Regions from separate parts of the Sphingobium sp. AntQ-1 genome, predicted to be linked through region 2. Evidence: riboswitches for the same ligand, from Rfam matches in the RefSeq annotation. Region 2 holds a riboswitch; each other region holds the start of a gene.
The links. A riboswitch is a leader RNA that binds a small molecule or an ion and turns the genes downstream of it on or off. The one in region 2 is predicted to bind cobalamin.
Positions count from the first base shown of each region.

Region 1: linked by a shared signal. The riboswitch ahead of sphantq_RS20240 (TonB-dependent receptor plug domain-containing protein) and the one ahead of sphantq_RS20845 (CbtB domain-containing protein) in region 2 are both predicted to bind cobalamin.
Region 3: linked by a shared signal. The riboswitch ahead of sphantq_RS06430 (TonB-dependent receptor plug domain-containing protein) and the one ahead of sphantq_RS20845 (CbtB domain-containing protein) in region 2 are both predicted to bind cobalamin.

Region 1 covers NZ_CP117159.1:299,791-306,384, reverse strand. Annotated here, with positions in the region: gene sphantq_RS20260 (histidine phosphatase family protein) at 1-92, opposite strand, end outside; gene cobT (nicotinate-nucleotide--dimethylbenzimidazole phosphoribosyltransferase) at 89-1,105, opposite strand; gene sphantq_RS20250 (DUF1636 domain-containing protein) at 1,102-1,509, opposite strand; gene sphantq_RS20245 (hypothetical protein) at 1,509-2,045, opposite strand; gene sphantq_RS20240 (TonB-dependent receptor plug domain-containing protein) at 2,072-4,012, opposite strand; cobalamin riboswitch at 4,161-4,351, opposite strand; gene sphantq_RS20235 (cobyrinate a,c-diamide synthase) at 4,363-5,670, opposite strand; gene sphantq_RS20230 (GMC family oxidoreductase) at 5,776-6,594, opposite strand, start outside.
Region 2 covers NZ_CP117159.1:423,746-430,339, forward strand. Annotated here, with positions in the region: gene cobW (cobalamin biosynthesis protein CobW) at 1-472, opposite strand, end outside; cobalamin riboswitch at 730-982, opposite strand; gene sphantq_RS20840 (histidine phosphatase family protein) at 944-1,642, opposite strand; adenosylcobalamin (AdoCbl) riboswitch at 1,667-1,751, shown strand; gene sphantq_RS20845 (CbtB domain-containing protein) at 1,800-2,027, shown strand; gene sphantq_RS20850 (CbtA family protein) at 2,037-2,759, shown strand; gene sphantq_RS20855 (ketohydroxyglutarate aldolase) at 3,143-3,448, shown strand; gene sphantq_RS20860 (PepSY-associated TM helix domain-containing protein) at 3,445-4,953, shown strand; gene sphantq_RS20865 (DUF3325 family protein) at 4,950-5,270, shown strand; gene sphantq_RS20870 (ATP-binding protein) at 5,267-6,594, opposite strand, start outside.
Region 3 covers NZ_CP117158.1:1,298,893-1,305,486, forward strand. Annotated here, with positions in the region: gene sphantq_RS06420 (FecCD family ABC transporter permease) at 1-47, opposite strand, end outside; gene sphantq_RS06425 (ABC transporter substrate-binding protein) at 131-940, shown strand; gene sphantq_RS06430 (TonB-dependent receptor plug domain-containing protein) at 977-2,824, opposite strand; cobalamin riboswitch at 2,990-3,203, opposite strand; gene fdhD (formate dehydrogenase accessory sulfurtransferase FdhD) at 3,273-4,085, opposite strand; gene sphantq_RS06440 (formate dehydrogenase subunit delta) at 4,114-4,419, opposite strand; gene fdhF (formate dehydrogenase subunit alpha) at 4,430-6,594, opposite strand, start outside.

The DNA.
Region 1 (6,594 bases), 120 kb from region 2:
GCATCGGTGGCGGGCCAGTCGGCATGTCCCAGCAATCGCCCGGTCAATTCGGGCGCCCCATGTCGCATCAGATGGAGCAGCGTGCCGCTCATCCGCCCGCCGACACGCCCGCATCGGCGAAGGTCGCCATCTGGTCATGCGCCGCCAGCGCGGTGCGGATCACCGCCACCGCCACTGCGCCGCCGCTACCCTCGCCCAACCGCATGTCGAGGTCGAGCAATGGCCTCAGCCCCAGCCGGTCGAGCAGCCGCCCGTGACCCGCCTCGGCGGATCGATGTCCGGCAATAATATGATCGGTGATCGTAGGCATGGCCACCGCCAGCGGCGCCAGCGCCGCCGCACAGATGAACCCGTCGAGCACCACCGGCACATGACGATGCCGCGCCGCCAACATGGCACCGGCAATGGCGACGATCTCCCGCCCGCCAACCCGGCGCAACGTCTCGAACGGCGTCATCGGGGCGTCTGCGTGATAGGCCATGGCGAGTTCGACCACCTGTCGCTTCATCGCCAGGCCATGCGCATCGACACCGGTCCCCGCGCCGACCCATTCCCTCGCGCTGCCGCCAAAGCTGCGCTGGCACAAAGCCGCAGCGGCGGTGCTGTTGCCGATGCCCATCTCGCCCAGCAGCAGCAGGTCCAGGCCCGGATCGACCATGTCCGCGCCGCAATTGAGCGCCGCCAGACAATCCGCCTGGCTCATCGCCGCAGCGACGGTGAAATCCTCGGTCGGGCGGTCGAGGTCGATCGGCACGACATGCAGATCCAGCCCGGCTGCGCCCGCCAGCGCGTTGATGGCGGCCCCCCCTGCGGCGAAATTCGCGACCATCTGCGCCGTCACTATGGGCGGAAAGGCGCTGACGCCATGCCGCGTCGCGCCATGATTGCCCGCAAAGACCGCTGCCCGGCCGCGATCGATATGCGGGCGCGCGCGCCGTTGCCAGCCGGCCAGGAAGATGGCGATCTCCTCCAGCCGACCCAAAGATCCGGCCGGTTTTGTCAATTGCCCCTGACGCGCTGCGGCAGCGGCGCGGCAGGCCAGGTCGGCCCGCGGCAGGGACGCCAGCGCGTCGTCGAACGCCGCCTCGGTGGGAAACAGGCTCATGTGGCGACGAACCCGGCAGGCGGCAGACGCACGATGAAGTGGCCCTTCACCCCTTGCGGCCAGTCGGCATAAGGCACCTGGCCATGGGCGCTCGCGGCATGATGCGCCGCATAGTCGAGGATCGCGCGCGCGGCATCCTCGTCAGGCGTAAAGCGCCCCAGCACATAACCGATCTTCCCCGGCGCCCGCAGATGGACGGCGCAATGGTCGGAACAGGCGAAGAGGCAGGGCATGTCCTGCACCGCCACCCCGTCATAGCGGTCCGACCCGGCCTTCACCCGGCGCAGCGCCTCCGCCAGCCGCGCACCGCCGCGCACGCCATCGGCATCTTCCCGCTGCCCCGGCGAGTGGCGGCAACTGCTGCACACCACCACCGCCGGACCATCCTCGACCGCGCGCAACATCAGGCGGTCGCCGCACGGCGCAGCCGGCCGCTGCGGTCGGCCAGATGCTGCAAGGCCGGCAGGCCGGCCAGGATCATGGCGTAGCGCCCGAACTGCCGCGCCATTACATCCGGCGCGAAGGCCGCCCAGCCGGAATCGAGCGCCCACGCGCCCGCCAGGACGGCCATCTTGAACGTAGCGAACGCTGCCCCATAGGCCACGACCAGCCGCACCGCCGGATGCGCGTGCGGCAACAGGCGCGCCGCACCATCCGCGCCGAGCAGCGACGCGATCGCCGCCAGCGCCATGGTCCCGGCCCAGACGCCATTCTCCACAGTCGTTTCATAGCCCAGCAGGCAATAGCCCACCCCCTGCGACACCGCCCAGGCCGCGAGCATCAGGATGATGCCGTCCTGCCGGCGGACATGCAACGCGGCCAGGGCGGCCAGGGCGGGGAAAGGCGTGGCGCAGGCCAGCGCCAGAGTGGTTATGGTGCTGGCCAGCGTCATCAATCCGATCCAGAGATGGCGGGCGGCGGCAGGGGGCAGGCTGTCCATGGTCATACGCTCCTTGTCAGGGGGGATCAGAACCGCGCCCGCAGGCCAGCATGAATGCTGCGGCCCAATTGACCGTAGCGCCGCGCGGTTTCATAATATTCGTCGAACAGATTTTCGACCCGGCCGAATAGCGTCAGCTTGCCCATGACCGGCATTTCGGCACGCAAATCCACCAGCGTGTAGGCCGCGTTGACCAGTGGCGCGACCGTGGCGCTGGTGCGCGCGGTGTCGAGCGCCTTGCCCGACCAGCGCACCGCCACGGCGGTACTCAGACCGAACGCCCAGTCGTACCGCGCTGTCGCATTGGCCGCATGGCGCGGTCGCCGCGCCAGTTGGTTGCCATAGTTCAGGCCCGGCGACCGATCCTCCGCGGACACCCAGCTATAATTGCCGTCGATCGTCAGCCGACCGACATGGGCGACGCCGGCCAGTTCCAGCCCGTGCGCCTCGCTGCGCTGGACATTGGCATAATAGCCAAAGCGCGGCGTCGTCGTGCCCGGCGCATAGCAGAGCGGCGGCCGGTTGGTCGTCGGACAGCCATTATAGGTGATGAGATTGTCGGTGCTGCGATCGAACCAGGTCGCCGACAGGATCAGCGCATGGTCGAACAGATGCTGTTCGATGCCGGCGTCCCAGCCATGGGCCTTTTCGGGGACCAGGGCGGTGTTCCCATAATCGCTGTAGAGCTGGTAGAGCGTCGGCGCCTTGAAGCCCTCGCCATAGCTCGCCCGCAGGATCGTGCGGTCCTTGACCAGCGCCCAGGCCGCGCCCGCACCGAAGACCGTGTTGCCGCCAAAGGTCGAATGATGATCGTAGCGCACTCCGCCATTGACGGTCAGGCCGGCCAGCGGCTCGACGCTCAGTTGGGCATAGAGGCTGTCGATATCGGCAGACCCGCGGGTCGTGGCGTAGGCAGCCAAACTATCGGAAGGCGAAGCCGTGCGCATCCGCTGCTCCTCGCGCTCCGCGCCGAAGGTCGCGGTCCAGCCCTGCGCGATGGTGAGCACGCCCTGATATTCGTAGCGCTTCGTCTCGCCTCTGGCGGTGAAACTGGTCTGACGCAGTTTGCGGGCGGGATTGACGTTGTCGCGCAGCGTCTCGCTGCGGCTGAAGGACAGGCGATTGCGCAGCGCACCGCCGAACAGATCGGCGTTGAGGCCGGCGTAGCCGATCCATTCCTCGACTTCCGAATATTCGGGGCTGTCGGGAATGGCGCCGGCGCTGTCGATATCCGTGCGCCCCTTGGCATAATAGCCGCGCATATCGATCGACACGCCCGGCGCCAGCGCGACGCCCAGACGCCCGTTGAGCGTGCCGTTGGTGTAGCCGTCCTTCTCCTTGGCGCCAAAGCGCGGGCTGATCGCCGAGATGCCCTCCGTCGTGAAGCGGCTGCCCGCGACCTGCCAGTCGATCGCGCCCTGTCGTCCGCCCAGCGCAGCGCGGGCGCTGACGGTATCGCGCGATCCCGCCTCGATATCGAAGCTGCCTTCGATCGGGCGTTCGGCCCGTGCGGTGACGATGTTCACCACGCCACCAATCGCCTGGCTGCCCCAGAGGATCGACTGTGGACCGCGCAATATCTCGATCCGGTCGGTATCGCCGGTCATCAGCGTCGCGAAATTATAGCCGCCGCCGGTCGAGGACGGATCGGCCAACTTCACGCCGTCGATGACCAGCACGGTCTGGTCGGCCTCCGCGCCGCGAATGCGGATCGAGGTCGCCGTGCCATAGCCGCCATTGCGGGTGAAGCTGACGCCCGGCGTGCGGATCAGCAGGTCGGACACCACCAGCGCCTGTGCGGCGTCGATCGCCGGCTTGTCGATGATGGTGATGCTCGACGCCACCTGTTCAATCGCCTGCGGCTGGCGCAGCGCGGTCACGATCACATCGCCCGCATCATCGGCCCAGGCCGGCGTGGACAGGCCCGCTAGAATGAAAAGGCCGCTCTTTGAAATCCAATGCATCATAATCCCCCAGTCGTTGACAGGACCGGGCGGACGCGACGCGGTGGCGATGCAGGGCGCACGCGCACGACATCGCCACCGTGCGAACCCGCACGGTCAGCTTGTCGTTGCGCGAGGATATCCTCGTTCGACCGGCACACCCTGTCCGGACGAAGAACGACCGCGACAGGCAGGTCTCCTGGCTTGCGGGTCAATGCCGTATTCGAAGCGCCTTCTCGGGATCATCGATTCCAATGGCTTGTGCCTCGATGGCTCGCCGCTCACAGTTGCAGGGGCAGCCGGGGTCTTTAACCCCGTTCCCTTTTGATCCCCTTGCGGGGAACCTGACGCGCAGCCGCCCTAATCGACTTGGATCAGGCGATCAAGTGGAAGAAGCCACCGGTCACCTGGCCCGCGCGGTGGCCCGCCGGAGGAAGGGCCTGCCCCTCCGCATCGGCCATGTCGGCCAGCGGCTCGCCCTCGCTGGCGGTGATGCTGGCATAGTGGAACTCATGACCCAGCAATAGCTGCCCGACAGAGGCGAAGCTGGCGCCCTGCCGCAGCCGCGCGCTGCGATAGCCCAATGTTCGGCGCCTGCGCGCAAAACTGGTATCCATCGGCAACAGGCCCGCCATCGGGTGGACGACGCCGTCGCCATCCTCCAGCGTGCGGCCCAGCACCATATAGCCGCCGCATTCGCCATGCACCGGCCGGCTCTGCGCAAAGGCGCGCAGGCCGCTCAGGAACTGGCCATTGGCCGCGATCCGCGCAGCATGGAGTTCGGGATAGCCGCCGGGCAGCCAGCAGGCATCGCAATCGGCGGGCGGCGATTCGTCCGCCAGCGGAGAAAAGAATCGCAGCTCCGCGCCGGCCGACCGCCACCAATGTACGATATGGGGATAGAAGAAGCTGAAGGCGGCGTCCCTGGCGACGGCGATCCGCTGCCCCGGTGGCCGGATGCCGGGCGGTTGCGCCGGCACGTCTGTCGTAGCGCCGGCCGCCGCCTGGATCGCATCCAGATCGCATTGCGCCGTCACCCGCGCTGCGATCGCGTCGATTCGCCGTTCCAGTTCCTCCGTTTCGCCAGCCTGCACCAGTCCCAGATGGCGGGACGGCATGGCCAATCCCTCGTCCGTGGCCATCGCACCCAGCAGCGGCAGGCCGATACGCGCGAACCCATCCTCGATCATGCGGACATGGCGCGTGCTGGCCACCTTGTTGGCGATCACTCCGGCGATGGCCGGCGCGCCGGGAAAAGTCGCGCAGCCATGCGCCACCGCCGCCACCGTCTGCGCCGCTGCGCGGGCATCGACGACCAGCAGCATCGGCCAGCCCAACAGCCGCGCCACATCGGCCGACGCGCCCGAACGACCCGGCGACCGTGCGCCGTCATAAAGGCCCATCGCGCCTTCCGCGACGACGAGTTGGACAGTTGTAGCGACGTGCGCCGCCAGCCCCTGCAGCATGGTCGGCGCCATGGCGAAGCCGTCCAGATTGACCGAGGGCCGGCCAGTCGCGGCTTCGTGAAAGGCCGGGTCGATATAGTCGGGTCCGCATTTGGCGCCCTGCACGCTCAGGCCGCGATCGGTGAAGGCGCGTTGCAGGCCGATCGTCACCATCGTCTTGCCCGCGCCCGACGCCGGGGCGCCGATCACCAATCCCGCGCCCAGTCGCGGCGTCACGACGTGCGCCATACCGGCAAGGGGGCGATGGCATCCACGAGGAGGGCGGCGCGATTCGGTGTCATGCCCGCCTTGTGGCAAAGCAGGCCCCGCGCCGCCAGCGCCTCAATGGCGGCGGAGGCGCCTCAGCAGATGATCCGCACCCTTGTCGCCGATCATGATCGCGGTGGCGTTGGTATTGCCAGCGGGAAGGCTGGGCATGACCGAGGCGTCGGCGACCCACAGCCCCTCGACGCCGATGACGGCCAGATCGGCATCGACCACCGCCAACGCATCGTCGCGCACGCCCATCCTGGCCGTGCCGACCGGATGATAGAGCGGGATCGACGCCATCCGCACATAGTCCCGCAACTGATCGGGATCGGTCAGTGCCGCGCCGGGGCGTAGCTCCCCCCTTATATGTGTCGCAATCGGTGTCTCATGCAGGATGCCGCGGGCGATGCCGATGCCCTCGACGATCTGGTCGACATCATCGTCGCTGCCCAGTTGCCGATGCTCGATTTTCGGCGGCGCGAAGGGATCGGCGGAGCGGAGACTGATCCGCCCCCGATGGCTGGGCCGCATCAGCCCGACCAGGGTGGATACGGACGGCGTCTTGCGCAGCATCAACCGGCCCTGTTCATCGAAATCGAATGCGAAGGCGGCGAAGCTGATCTGGAGATTGGGCGCGGGCAATTCCGGCCGGCTCTTCACGAAAGCCTGCGCATGGCCGATCGCAGTTGTCAGCGTGCCACGCCGCGACAGCGCATAGCGCAGCAGCTGCCATGCCCCGCGCAAGCCCCGCGCGTCGCTGTTGAGCGTTCGCGCATCGACTTCGTTGACGACATGGGTGCCGACATGATCCTGAAGGTTGCCACCAACGCCGGGGCGATCGCACACCAATTCTATCCCATGGGCGCGCAGATGATCGGCCGGGCCGATACC
Region 2 (6,594 bases):
GCGAGGGGTCGGCCGCCCGCGCCAGCGCCAGCGCGGCTTCGTCGGTGGCGAAGCGCCCGGCGGCGACCGCATCCGCATCGATCAGCGCCACGACGCCATCCACGGTCGCGCGGGTGCGGATGTCGGGCCACTGGAACGCCTTCACCAGCGGCTTGGGCAGCGCCAGACCGGACGTTTCGATGATGATATGGTCTGGCGGATTGGCGCGGTCGAGCAGCTTGAGCATGGTCGGCAGGAAATCGTCGGCCACGGTGCAGCAGATGCAGCCATTGGCCAGTTCGACGATATCGTCTTCCGGGCAGGCGTCGTCATTGCATCCGCGCAGCAGCGCGCCGTCGACGCCAACATCGCCGAACTCGTTGACGATCAGCGCCAGCCTGCGACCCTTGGCATTGTGCAGCAAATGCCGGATCAACGTCGTCTTGCCCGCCCCCAGAAAGCCTGTGATGACGGTGGTCGGGATCTTGCTCACGCTTCTTCTCCTTCAAGCGCCATGGGATTCATGCGCGAAGGGGCGATCGGCATCGCCGAGCCTGATGATGGCCATGTCTACCCCCGCTGCACCTGAGCGATATCTCGGCGGGGGCGTGCCGGACGCGAACGAACGGTCGATGCGCGGCGACGAGCAGGCGCATGGAGCCCGTCAGCGCGCACCGATGCGGCCCCAGCCACATGGGTTCGTCGCTCAGACGGCGTTCACCGTGCCCCGGCCATCCCCTGGACCAAAGCAAGAGCGACCAGACGCCGGCAGGTCTCCTGGCTCGCGGGTCATCGCTTGATGCACGCCTTCCCAGGCCTCGCAGGATTTAGCGTCCGGCCCAGTGGCTGCTCCCCTGGAAAGGGAGCGATGTGCATCGCGCTCGCCGCTTACAGTTGCAGGGACAGCTGCGGATTTGGATGAGCGCCCTTGTCGAGGGACTGCCACCCGCACCGCCTTCCCATTTTAATCCCCTTGCGGGGAACCGGCGCGATCAGTCATCGAAGGGGGCTTGCGGCTCCCCGGATGCGGTCGGCGATACCGGCTGCCGGGGCCGTCCGCAAGCCCTGAGTGCGGTGCGATCGCCTGAAGCCGCCAGATGCGGTTGAAGGACAGGCGAACGGTCGATAGCGGCGCAATGTCGATGGCAGGCGTCGTCACGAGCGGAAAGCCGAGCGCGTGCGCCAGCGCGGCGCGGATCGTCATGGCATGGCTGATGGCGCAGATGCATCCGGGCGACTGCGCGATTCCGTCCAGCCAGCCGCCTACCCGCTGTCGCACCGATTCCATGGTCTCACCATCCGCGGTGCCCTGCGTCGGATCGGCGATCCAGTCGGACAGGGCGGCCGGTTCGGCGGCGAAAAGGTCGGCAAACGACCGGCCCGACCAGCGCCCGGCATCCATGTCCACCAGCGCGACCTCGACCGAGGCATCCAGCCCCATCGCCTGGGCAGTCTGCGCGGCGGCGCGGGACGGGCTGCAAAGGACATGGTTGTCGAAACCCGGCGGCAGGCGGCAGGCGGCGGCATCATGCGCGCCGCGTGCGTCCAGGCCCTCGTCCAGCGCCGGGAAGCCGCCGACCCGGCTGGACGGCGTGGACGCCGCGCATAGGAGAAGGAGGGATGTGGACAGCGGAACCTCCAAGACATGTTGACGTCGCGCCATCGCGCACCCTAAACAGCGCGGGCATCAGGAAGAAGAAGCCGGTGAGATTCCGGCGCGGTCGCGCCACTGTTATCGACGTAAAAGGTCGAGAGCCAGACCTTCTTCCTGAACGAACAATCTCTCGCGGGACGCGCAATCCCTTATAGGAGTCTGGGTTATGTCAACGACTGCCGCACTGTTCGACGACCATTTCATTCCCGTCCAGGGCGGTTCCGCCATCCCGATCGAGGACATCGCACCATGGGCCGTGTTCGGCACACTGATTGCGCTTATTTTCCTTTATTTCGTCAGCACCGAACAGGGCGCCGTCGCCTTGTTCGACGGCATGTATGTGCATGAATATGTGCATGACGGCCGCCATCTTCTCGGCTTTCCCTGCCACTGATCCCAGGCGATGACCAAGAGCCTGTTGTGGCGCGGAATGCTGGCCGGCATTCTGGCGGCCCTCATCGCGACGATGTTCGCCCGCGTGATTGCGGAGCCGCATATCGACCTCGCCATCGGCCACGAGAACGCACATGTAGTGCATCATATGGACATGCCTTCGGATGGGGAACAAGCGGAACTGGTAAGCCGGGCGACGCAGAAGGGCGCGGGTCTGCTGACCGCGCTGGCGCTCTACGGCGCGGCGGTCGGCGGGATTTTCGCGCTCATATTCGCCTATGGTTATGGACGCTTTGGCCGCTTCGGTCCACGCAGCTTCGCCCTGTTGCTCAGCGGAATCGCCATCTTCCTGGTGGTCATCGTGCCGGGAATCAAATATCCGCAGACGCCGCCGGCCGTGGGCAAGCATGAAACGGTGGGTCTTCGCACCGCCGCCTATTTCGCAATGATCGCCTTGTCGGTGGGCGGGGCGGTGATCGCTGCCAAGATCAGAAGCGTGCTGGCCCTATCCCGTCCGGGCATCGATGCGACGTTGATTGCGGTGGGAGCCTATGGCGCGATGGTCGTGCTGGGCCAGTATCTGCTGCCCAGCGTCGATGAAGTGCCGGCTGATTTCCCGGCGACCCTGCTGTGGAACTTCCGTTTGGCCTCGATCGCGACCCAATTGCTGTTGTGGGCGACAATCGGAATCGTCTTTGGCCTGGCGGCGGAACGGGTGATGGCGCGCCCATAGCTCTGGGAATATCTATGTCGCCAGCATCTGCACGATCATGCTGTCGCAATGGCGGTCGATCGTGCCGATCGGGCAGGATGCGCTGCTGTCGCGCGCCGACAGCGAAAGGTTGCTGACGGCGCGGCGCATGATCGAGGATCGCTGGCGGAGACGCTGACGCTGGACGGCATCGCGCGGAGCCGCGCGGGCAGATAATGAGCGACGCCCGGCGCGAATGGCACCGCGCATCGAAGCGCGAAAATCTGGTCGCGCAGGCCCAAATTGGGCGGGGCGCCGGGGACGCCTTTGCGTTGTGGAAAATTATGCGCGTAAGCTGCTAATGCGATTGACTTGCATGATGCGCGTCGGATAATCCGGTCATCGTTTTGACGAGGAGTGTTCCGATGGCCCCGCCCATCCATTATCGGGCGAGCCGCTGGCGATACCGCGCCAATGTCGCTTTGCGCACCATCGCCGGGACGGTCGGCGCCTATGGCGTGGCGGCCTTGGGCGCCGCAGCGCTGGCGCGCACCCTGCCGATGGCGCGGGTGGAGGCGGTGACCTTTGCCACCATGATCGCCTATCTGATCGCGCCTGGCGTCTCCATCTGGGCCTTTCTGGCGCAGGGGCCGTGGCGCGCGGTCGCGGGCGTGGTGCTGGCGGCGTTGGCGCTGAGCGGCGTGGCCTGGATCGCAGGGCAACCGGCATGAGCGGGACGAGCGCCATGGTGCGCGATGGGGCGCGGCAGGCGATGACCTGGCTGCATGGCTGGACCGGGCTGCTACTTGGCCACATCCTCTTCATCATCTGCCTGGCCGGGACGCTGGCCGTGTTCAAGCCGGAGATCAGCCGCTGGATGCGCCCGGAAATCAGCGGACAGGCCGATCCGGTCCGCGCGATCACGGCCGCGACCGAGTGGCTGTCGACCAATACGACCGGATCGGCAGGCTGGTATCTGTCCGCACCCGACGGCCGATCCAATGTGGTCAACGCCAATTATGACAGCGGCGGCGCCTATATGAGCCGGGCGCTCGATCCGGTGAGCGGTGCGCCGGTGGCGCGCGACACGCTGGGCGGGGAATTTTTCTACCGCCTGCATTTCGAGCTGGAACTGCCCTATCCCTGGGGACGGTGGCTGGCGTCGCTGGCGGCGATGCTGATGCTGGTGGCGATCATCACGGGCATCATCGCGCATAAGCGCTTTTTCAAGGACATCTTCACTTTCCGCCCCGGCAAGGGACAAAGATCGTGGTTGGACGGGCATAATGCGCTGGGCGTGCTCTCCCTGCCCTTTCATATCATGATCACCTTTACCGGGCTGCTGACGCTGGCGTCGCTCAACATGCCCTGGGGGATTGCGGCCGGCTATGGCGCGGATGTGGCGACGCTCTATAGCGACCTGACCCCCGGCACGGTCAGCCGGGAAGCGAGCGGGACCAAGGCGCCGCTGGCCCCGGTCGGGCCGATGCTGGCGCAGGCGCAGCGCTATTTTGGCGGTGCGCCGGTGGGTCGGGTCTATATCTTCAACCCCGGCGATGCCGCCGCGGTGGTGACCATCTATCCGGTCGAGGTGGGCGCGATCGGCACTCTGCCCGCAGAGATCAGCTTCGACGGCGCGACCGGCAAGGTGCTGAAAGCCTGGACGGAAAAGCGAGCGGGCGTGCGCGCCTATCAGACCATCTACGGCCTGCACATGGCCCATTTTGCCCCGCTGCTAACGCGCTGGCTCTATTTTCTGGGCGGCGCCATGCTGACCTTGGCGATCGCGAGCGGCATGATCTTGTGGATCGTCAAGCGACGGGAACGCGCGCCCTTGTCGATCGGCAACCGGCTGCTGGAGCGGTTGAACGTCGGTGCCCTTGTGGGCGTGCCGATCGGCATGGCGGCCTTCCTGATCGCCAATCGGCTGTTGCCGCTGGGCCTGGCGGAACGCGCGCAGCAGGAGGTTGCAGTCGCGCTGTGGAGCGCGGGCGCGGCGCTGCTGCTGGGGCTGGTCCTGCCACCTGCGCTGGGCTGGCCACTCCTGCTGGGACTGCTGGCGCTGCTATGCGCGCTCGCCGCTGCGCTGGGACCGATCTGGGCGGGGGATGTGATGATCCTGTCGGGCAATATGCTGCTGACCGCGACTGCGGTCGCGCTGGGCCTGCTGGTCTGGAAGCAATTGCGCCGCCGCAGCGCGCCGACCCCGGTTCGCCGCCGGATGGCGCCGGCATGACGCTCACCATCGGTCTGCTTTACCTTGCTTTGTTCGCGCTGGCGGGGCGGATGCAGCGACATCGGCCGGTTCTGCTCACTACATGGCAGCGGCGTCCCTTTGTCGGTCATCTGGAATTGGCCGGGTGGACGCTGCTGGGCCTGTCGCTGCTCAGCCTGATGTTGTGGGCCGATGTCGGCATGGCGCTGATCGCCTGGATCGGGCTGTTGCCGCTGCTGGGCGGCGTGGTGGTGCTGGGCATGACCTACCGTCCGGCGGTGGCGCGGGCGGGCGTGCCGGTTGCGGCCGTCATGTTGGTTGCCGGATTGCTGGTTTAGGCCTTCATGTCGATGGTGGCGATCAGGCCGCCATCATCGGCATTGCGCAGGCGCACCGATGCTTCGAAACTCATCGCCAGCGAGCGGCAGATGGTCAGGCCGATGCCGGTGCCATGACGCCCGCCCGGCTGGCTGCTGGCGCCGCGGGTGAAGGGTTCGAACATCTGGTCGAGCTGGTCGACCGGGATGCCGGGGCCATGATCGCGCACATGGATCAGCAGCCTGCCGCCCGATCGCGCGCAGCTAATCTCTGCGCTGCCACCATAGCGCACGGCATTGTCGACCAGATTGGCGATACAGCGGGTCAGCGCATTGGGCTTTACCCGCACCGTGCCGCCGCACCCGCTGCGGAACCGGACGGGCGCGCCCAGTTCCTCGGCATCCTCCGCCATGCTGGTCAGCAGCGAATCGATGTCGAGCGCCGACCATTCCTCGCGCGCCTCGATACTGCTGGCGAGGTCCAGCCCTTCGCGCACCAGCGTCTGCATCGCCTGATGATCCTGCAACAGGCGTGCGCGCAATTCCTCATTCTCGACCAGTTCCAGGCGTAGCCGCAGGCGGGTCAAGGGCGTCTGGAGATCATGGCTGATCGCGGCGAGCAATTGCGTCCGTTCGGCAAAGCCCGCCCGCGCGCGGCGCTGCATCAGGTTGAAGGTGGACAGGGCGGCGCGCACCTCCTCCGGCCCGCGTTCGGGAATTTCCTCCGGGTCGAGCGACACGGAAAAGGCCTCTGCCGCCTGTTCCAGCCGCCGCAGCGGCGTAGCCACGATGCGGGCGACAAGGATGCCCAGACCCGCCGAGGCCGCGACGATGACGATCAGGTAAAGCGGATTGAAGATGGTGCTGGGCGGTTTGGCGATGCGCGGGAAGCTGAGCGCGATCGCCCGGCGCTGGCCGGTTCCATCGGTATAGCGCACCACCCAACAGTCCGGGCGTGGCGCGTCGATCAGCCCGGCGACCAGTTCTTTCGACCTGTAGCGGTCGGGGAAGCAAAGGCCGACCGGCACCTGTCCCGCTTCGGGCTGCGATTGCGGACCAAGGCGCGCGCGCAGAAGCGATTGGAGATCGCCGTCCGGCTCGTTCAGACTGATGCCTTCGGGCGCAGGCGCCGCGCCGATGATGCTGTGCGTCGCCATCATCTTTTCGATGCGCCGGGGGTCGCGGCGGAAACGATCGGCGACGTCGATGGCGCTGGCAAGAACGCGCTGGCGGCGCACCCGTTCGAAATCGTGGCGGCGCGTCTGTTCCGCCACCAGCAGCGCGACAATCGCGGCGACCGACATGCCGAGCGTCAGGATCAGGAAAATCTGCCCCGCCATCGACC
Region 3 (6,594 bases), on a different replicon from region 2:
AGCAGCAAGCCGGGGATCAGCAACGGATGATGGCGGCGCGCGGTCACTTGCGCGCGCCTTGGCGGTTGGCAATGCCGCGTGTTCCTGCGAAGGCGGAATCAAGTCCCGCTATTGGATTCAACACGCTTCCATGATCCGCCCCCTGATGATCGCGGCAACCGCCCTGCTCGTGCTTGCCGGCACGTCCGCATCGGCCGCCCCGCGCCGCATCGTGTCGCTCAACGTCTGCGCCGACCAATATCTGCTGGCCCTCGCCGATCCGACCCAGATCGCCGCGCTCAGCAGCAACGCCCGCGATCCCGAACTCTCCGCAGCGGCGATCAAAGCGCGCGGTTTCCGCACGCTGCGCCGTCCCGCGGAGGAAGTGCTGGCGATCCGCCCCGACCTGATCCTGGGTTTCCCGATCGGCCCGAATGCGGTAGCGGGCGCGCCGCCGGGCCAGTGGCGCACGCTCGGCCTCGCCAGCGCCGACAGCTATGCCGCGATCCTCGACCAGATCCGCCAGATGGCGCGCGCCATCGGGCATGTCGATCGCGGTGAAAGACTGATCGCGGCCATGAACCGCGACCTCGCCGCCCTTCCTCGCCCCAAACACAGCGGCGTCGCGGCCTATTATCAGCGGCGCGGCTATATGACCGGCACCGGCACGCTGATCGACGATCTGATGCGCCGCGTCGGCCTCACCAACCTCGCCGCCAAACTCGGCAAACCGCCGCTGGCGCAAGTGCCGCTGGAAGAAATGGTGGCGGCGCGGCCCGACTGGCTGATCGTGGAAAGCGCCACCGACCGCGTGGTCGATCAGGGCACCGAAATGCTGCACCATCCCGCGCTCGCCGCCGTTCCGCGCATCAGCCTGCCGCAAAGCTGGACCGTGTGCGGCGGCCCCGCCTATGTGCAGGCGGCGCGCACCATCATGGCGCGACTGAACGCGCTGCGCTGAAGGGGCAGGCATCACGCCCGCCCCCTTGCCTGTCGATCAGAAGCGAACACGCACGCCGCCATAGGCAGCGCGGCCATAGGAGCCATAGCCATAGGCCGTCTGGTACGTCTCATCGAACAGATTGTCGATGCGACCATAGACTTCCAGATGCGCGCCCAGCGGCATCGAGGCCCGCACCCCGGCCAGCGCATAGCCGTCCAGCCGCCGCGTATTGGCCGCATTGTCGAAGCTGTCGCCCACCATCGTGACCGTCGCGCCGGTCGACAGGCCGAACGACCAGACATAGTCGGCCGACACGCTCACCGCATTGGCGGCGCGGCGGGCCAGGCGATTGCCATAGTTGGCCGACCCCGCCGACCGATCCCGCGCATCGACATAGCTGTAGCTGCCGGTGACGGTCAGCGCATCGACCGGCTTCAGCGCGATCGACGCTTCCACGCCCTTGGCGCGGGTGCGGTCCAGATTATTATAACCGCCAAAGGGTGGCAGCGAGGAATCATAATTGATCTGGTCGAGCGTGTCGCGGCGGAACGCCGTAACCGACAGCATCGCCCGCCCGCCATCCAGGCTCTGGTCAAACCCGATGTCGTAGCTTTTCGACCGCTCCGGCCGCAGCGCTGTATTGCCGCTATAGATGTCATATAGCTGATAGAGCGAAGGCGCCTTGAATCCTTCGCCATAGCTCAGCCGCACATTGGTCGCGCCGCCATTGGGCGAATAATTGGCGTTCGCGCCAAAGGTCGTCGCCCCGCCGAACTGGCTATGGTCGTCATGGCGCACGCCGCCGGTGACGGCCAGGCCTGCGAAGGGCTTGACGATCGCCAGCGCATAGACGCTGTCGATATTGATCTTCGCGCTCGCCGTGTCGCCAAAGCCGAAGAAATCATAGTCGGGCCGTTCATGCTCATAGCCAAACAGCAGCTTGGCCTGCTCGACCGGCGCATAGACGCCCTCATATTCGAACCGCAGATTTGTGCCCGAATAGCCATAATCGGGATCGGTGCCGCGCACGAAATAATAGTCGCGGTCGTTGCGCAGATATGTGACGGCGGCGCGATTGGTCAGCTTGCCATCCAGCAGCGCCAGGTTGAGGCCCGCATAGCCGACATATTGGTCAAGCTTGCTCACATCGCTGCTGTCGGCAGGCGCGCCGAAGAAGCTGTCATAGTCGATGTCCGCATGGATATAATAGCCACGAAGGTCCAGGCTCAGCGCCTCGGTGAAATTCAGCGTCAGCCGCGCGTTGGCCGCGATATTCTCGGTCCCGTCGCGCTCCGTGCCCCCGGCTGCCGACGAAATGCCGTCGGTACGGAAATAGGCCGCGCCGATCCCGCCCGCGGCGATGCCGCTGGTGCCCGACACGTCCGCCTTGGCGTTCAGCGTATCGCTATAGCCATAGTCCACCGATGCGTTCGCGCCAAACCCTTCAGCCGGCACGCCGGTCATCACATTGACCACGCCGCCGATCGCCTGGCTGCCATGCACTACCGAGTTGGAGCCGCGCAATATCTCGATCCGCTTGATATTGCCGGTCAGCAAAGGCCCGAAATCATAACCGTCACCGATGCCGCTGGGATCGTTGACCTTCACCCCGTCGATCAGCACCAAAGTCTGCGTCGTTTCCGCGCCGCGCAGCGACACGCCGGTCACCCCGCCGGTCGATCCGTTGCGGTTGAAGCGCACGCCCGGCGTCGTCGCCAGCAGGTCGACCACATCGATCGCCTGCCGCGTCTTGATCGTCTCCGCGTCGATCACGGTGATCGCTTGGCCGACCTCGTCGCGCGACTGCGCGATGCCCGTGGCGGTGACGACGATCTGGTCATCCTGCGCCAGAACCGGCGTCGCTACGATCAGCGCCACCAGAGAAATACCTGTTTTCAGCATATATAACCCCCCGGCGCCGGTGCGACTTGGGCTGGGGCGTCCGCAACGCGGTCAGGCAGAGGCAAGGGATGGCGCCATATCCCGTCCACAACCCGATGCGGCCCCGGCCGCATGGCGTCGCTCGACGGAAAACCACCGTGCCCCGGCCATCCCCTGGACCAAAGCAAGAGCGACCAAGCGCCGGCAGGTCTCCTGGCTCGCGGGTCGCAGCACGAATGCATAGCCTTCCCGGACATCGGTCCAGTGGCCGGTCTTTCGACCATATGCATCGCACTATCCGCTTACAGTTGCAGGGACAGCCACGGAATTGGGCGCTCGCACGCCCGCACCGCATTCCCGATTAAGCCCCTGACGGGGCACCGGCGCGATCATCTCGCAGGGGAAGCCAAGCCGCCCCTGCGCCGCGCGCTGTAGGGGAAAGCGGATGCAATGCCAAGCCGTCGCCGGTTTAGGGCAACAGCCTGTGGCCGCGCAGCAACAGCGCATCGCCCCGCGCCAGCACGACCAGCGGCAGGCCGGCCGCCTCCGCGCGAGTCGCGGCCAATCGCGTCGGCGCGGAAATGGTGACCAGCATCGGGCACTGGCTCAGCACCGCCTTCTCCACCAGTTCATAGGAACAGCGCGACGACAGCAGCGCGAAACCGCCGTCCCAGTCCGCCCGTGCCCTGTCTCCTTGGCGCGCCATCGCCCCGATCAGCTTGTCGAACGCATTATGCCGCCCGACATCCTCTCGCACCAACAAGATCGCGCCATCCGCGCCGACCCAGGCGGCGGCATGGGCGGCCCCGGTCGCCGCGTTCAACGGCTGATGATCGCACAGCCCCCCCAATGCGCGAAAGATGGCGGCGGGGTCCGCCCGCGATACCGCCGTCACCTTGGGCAGCGGCCTTATCGCCTGCTCCAGATTTTCGATCCCGCACATGCCGCACGACGACTCCGACACACGATGCCGCACTCGCTCCAGCAAGGCCTCGGTGCGGTCCTGCGGCAATGTCGCGCGCGCCACGATCCCCTGGTCGGTACGATGCGTGTCGACATCGAACGCCGCATCGCCCGGCCCGATCAGCCGCTCGGCCAGCGCAAAGCCCAGCACCAGATCGCCAATGTCACTCGGCGTCGCCATCAGCACCGCATAGCCGATGCCGTTAAATTCGATCGCGACCGGCACTTCCTCCGCCAGCGCGCGGGCGATCGCCTGCGTCCGGCCGTCCGGGGTCAGACGATCGAATGTCAGGGGGCTGGCGGCGGCGTCTTCCATCATCAGGGCGTAGCGGTGGACGGCGCGCCGCTCAACCGGCGTCGCAATGGCCCGTCTCGTCCACCGCGTTGAATTGCGTCGCGTCGACATCAGGCGCCGCCCGACCCCGCGCCATCCGCGCGACGGCGGCCGCCACCATCGGCGAAAGCCGGTCGGGCTGGTCCTGCGCGATGGCGACGATCTGCGCCTTCATCCGCGGGTCCCAGAAACGGGTCAGATGCTCGGCCAGCGCTTCCGTCGCCTTCGCGTCTCCCATCATCGCCAGATTGCGCGCGATCTGGTGCGCCATATAGAGCAGGCGGTCCTCGGTGGACATGACATGGATATCATCGCTCATATCCGCCTCCCTATTCGGCCGCTTCCAACGGCGCGATGCGGCGACTGTTGCGCGCCTGCCGCACATAATCCTGCTGCCAGTCGCTCGGCCCGTTCGACGCCATCACCTGCACCGCCGTCACCTTATATTCCGGGCAGTTGGTGGCCCAATCGCTATAGTCGGTGGTGATGACGTTCGCCTGCGTCTCCGGGTGATGGAAGGTCGTATAGACCACGCCCGGCGCGACCCGCTCGGTAACAAGCGCGCGCAGCGTCGTCTCCCCAGCCCGGCTGCGCAAAGTCACCCAGTCGCCGTCCTTCAGGCCGCGATTGTCCGCATCGCTCGGATGCATCTCCAGCCGATCCTCCGGGTGCCAGGCGGTATTGGCGGTCCGCCGCGTCTGCGCCCCGACATTATAATGGGACAATATCCGCCCCGTCGTCAGCAACAACGGGAAGCGCGGTCCGGTCTTCTCGTCGGTCGGCACATAGTCGGTGACGACGAACTTGCCCTTCCCCCGCACAAAGCCGTCTATGTGCATGGTCGGCGTCCCGTCGGGCGCTGCGTCATTGGCCGGCCATTGCAGCGATCCTTCCGCCTCCAGCCGGTCATAATGCACGCCGGCAAAGGTCGGGGTCAGTGCGGCAATCTCATCCATGATTTCGGACGGGTGGCCATAGGTCCAGCCCAAGTCCATGGCGTTCGCCACCAACTGCACGATCTCCCAGTCGGCATAGCCATTCAGCGGGGCCATCACCTTGCGCACCCGCTGGATGCGCCGTTCCGCGTTGGTGAAGGTGCCGTCCTTCTCCAGAAATGTCGATCCGGGCAGGAAGATATGGGCGTAATTGGCGGTTTCGTTCAGGAACAGATCCTGCACCACCACGCACTCCATCGCCGCCAGCCCGGCTGCGACATGATGGGTATTGGGATCGGATTGCAGGATATCCTCGCCCTGCACGAACAGCCCCTTGAACGTCCCGTCGGTCGCGGCGTCCAGCATGTTGGGGATGCGCAATCCCGGCTCGGCGTCCAGCGCCACGCCCCATGCCCGCTCGAACATGCTGCGCGTCGCGGTGTCGGACACATGGCGATAGCCCGAAAATTCATGCGGGAAACTGCCCATGTCGCAAGCGCCCTGCACATTATTCTGCCCCCGCAGCGGGTTCACGCCCACGCCCTCGCGTCCGACATTGCCGGTCGCCATGGCCAGGTTGGCGATGGCCATGACGGTGGAGGAACCTTGCGAATGTTCGGTGACGCCCAGCCCATAATAGATCGCGCCATTACCCCCGGTGGCATAGAGCCGCGCCGCCGCACGCACCTCGTCCGCCTTCACGCCGGTCAATGGCTCGATCGCCTCTGGCGAGCGCGCTGGCTCCGACACGAACTCCGCCCAATCGGCAAATTCGTCCCAGTCGCAGCGCTCGCGAATGAACGCCTCGTCATAAAGCTTCTCGGTCACGATGACATGCGCCATCGCGGTCAGCATCGCGACATTGGTGCCGGGCCGTAAGGGAAGATGATGCTCCGCCGCAATATGGGGCGATTGCACCATATCGGTACGGCGCGGGTCGATGACGATCAGCTTCGCGCCCTGCCGCAACCGCTTCTTCATGCGGCTGGCGAACACCGGATGCCCGTCGGTCGGGTTTGCGCCGATCACCAATATGACGTCGGCCGCCATCACGCTGTCAAAATCCTGCGTCCCTGCCGACGTCCCGAACGTCTGGCTCAACCCATAGCCGGTCGGCGAATGGCAAACCCGCGCGCAAGTATCGACATTATTATTGCCGAACCCCTGCCGGATCAATTTTTGAACCAGAAAGGTTTCTTCATTGGTGCACCGGCTCGACGTGATCCCGCCGATGCTGCGCGTCCCATATTTCGCCTGAATCCGGCGAAACTCGCTCGCGGTATAAGCGATCGCCTCGTCCCACGACACTTCGCGCCACGGTTCGCTCACCGACGCACGGATCATGGGGTTCAGGATACGGTCCTGATGCTGGGCATAGCCCCAGGCGAAGCGGCCCTTGACGCAGCTATGGCCGCGATTGGCCTTGCCGTCCTTCCACGGCACCATCCGCACCAGTTCCTCGCCCCGCATTTCCGCGCGGAACGTGCAACCCACGCCGCAATAGGCGCAGGTGGTGACGACGGCGCGATCGGGCGTGCCGATCTCCACTACGGCCTTTT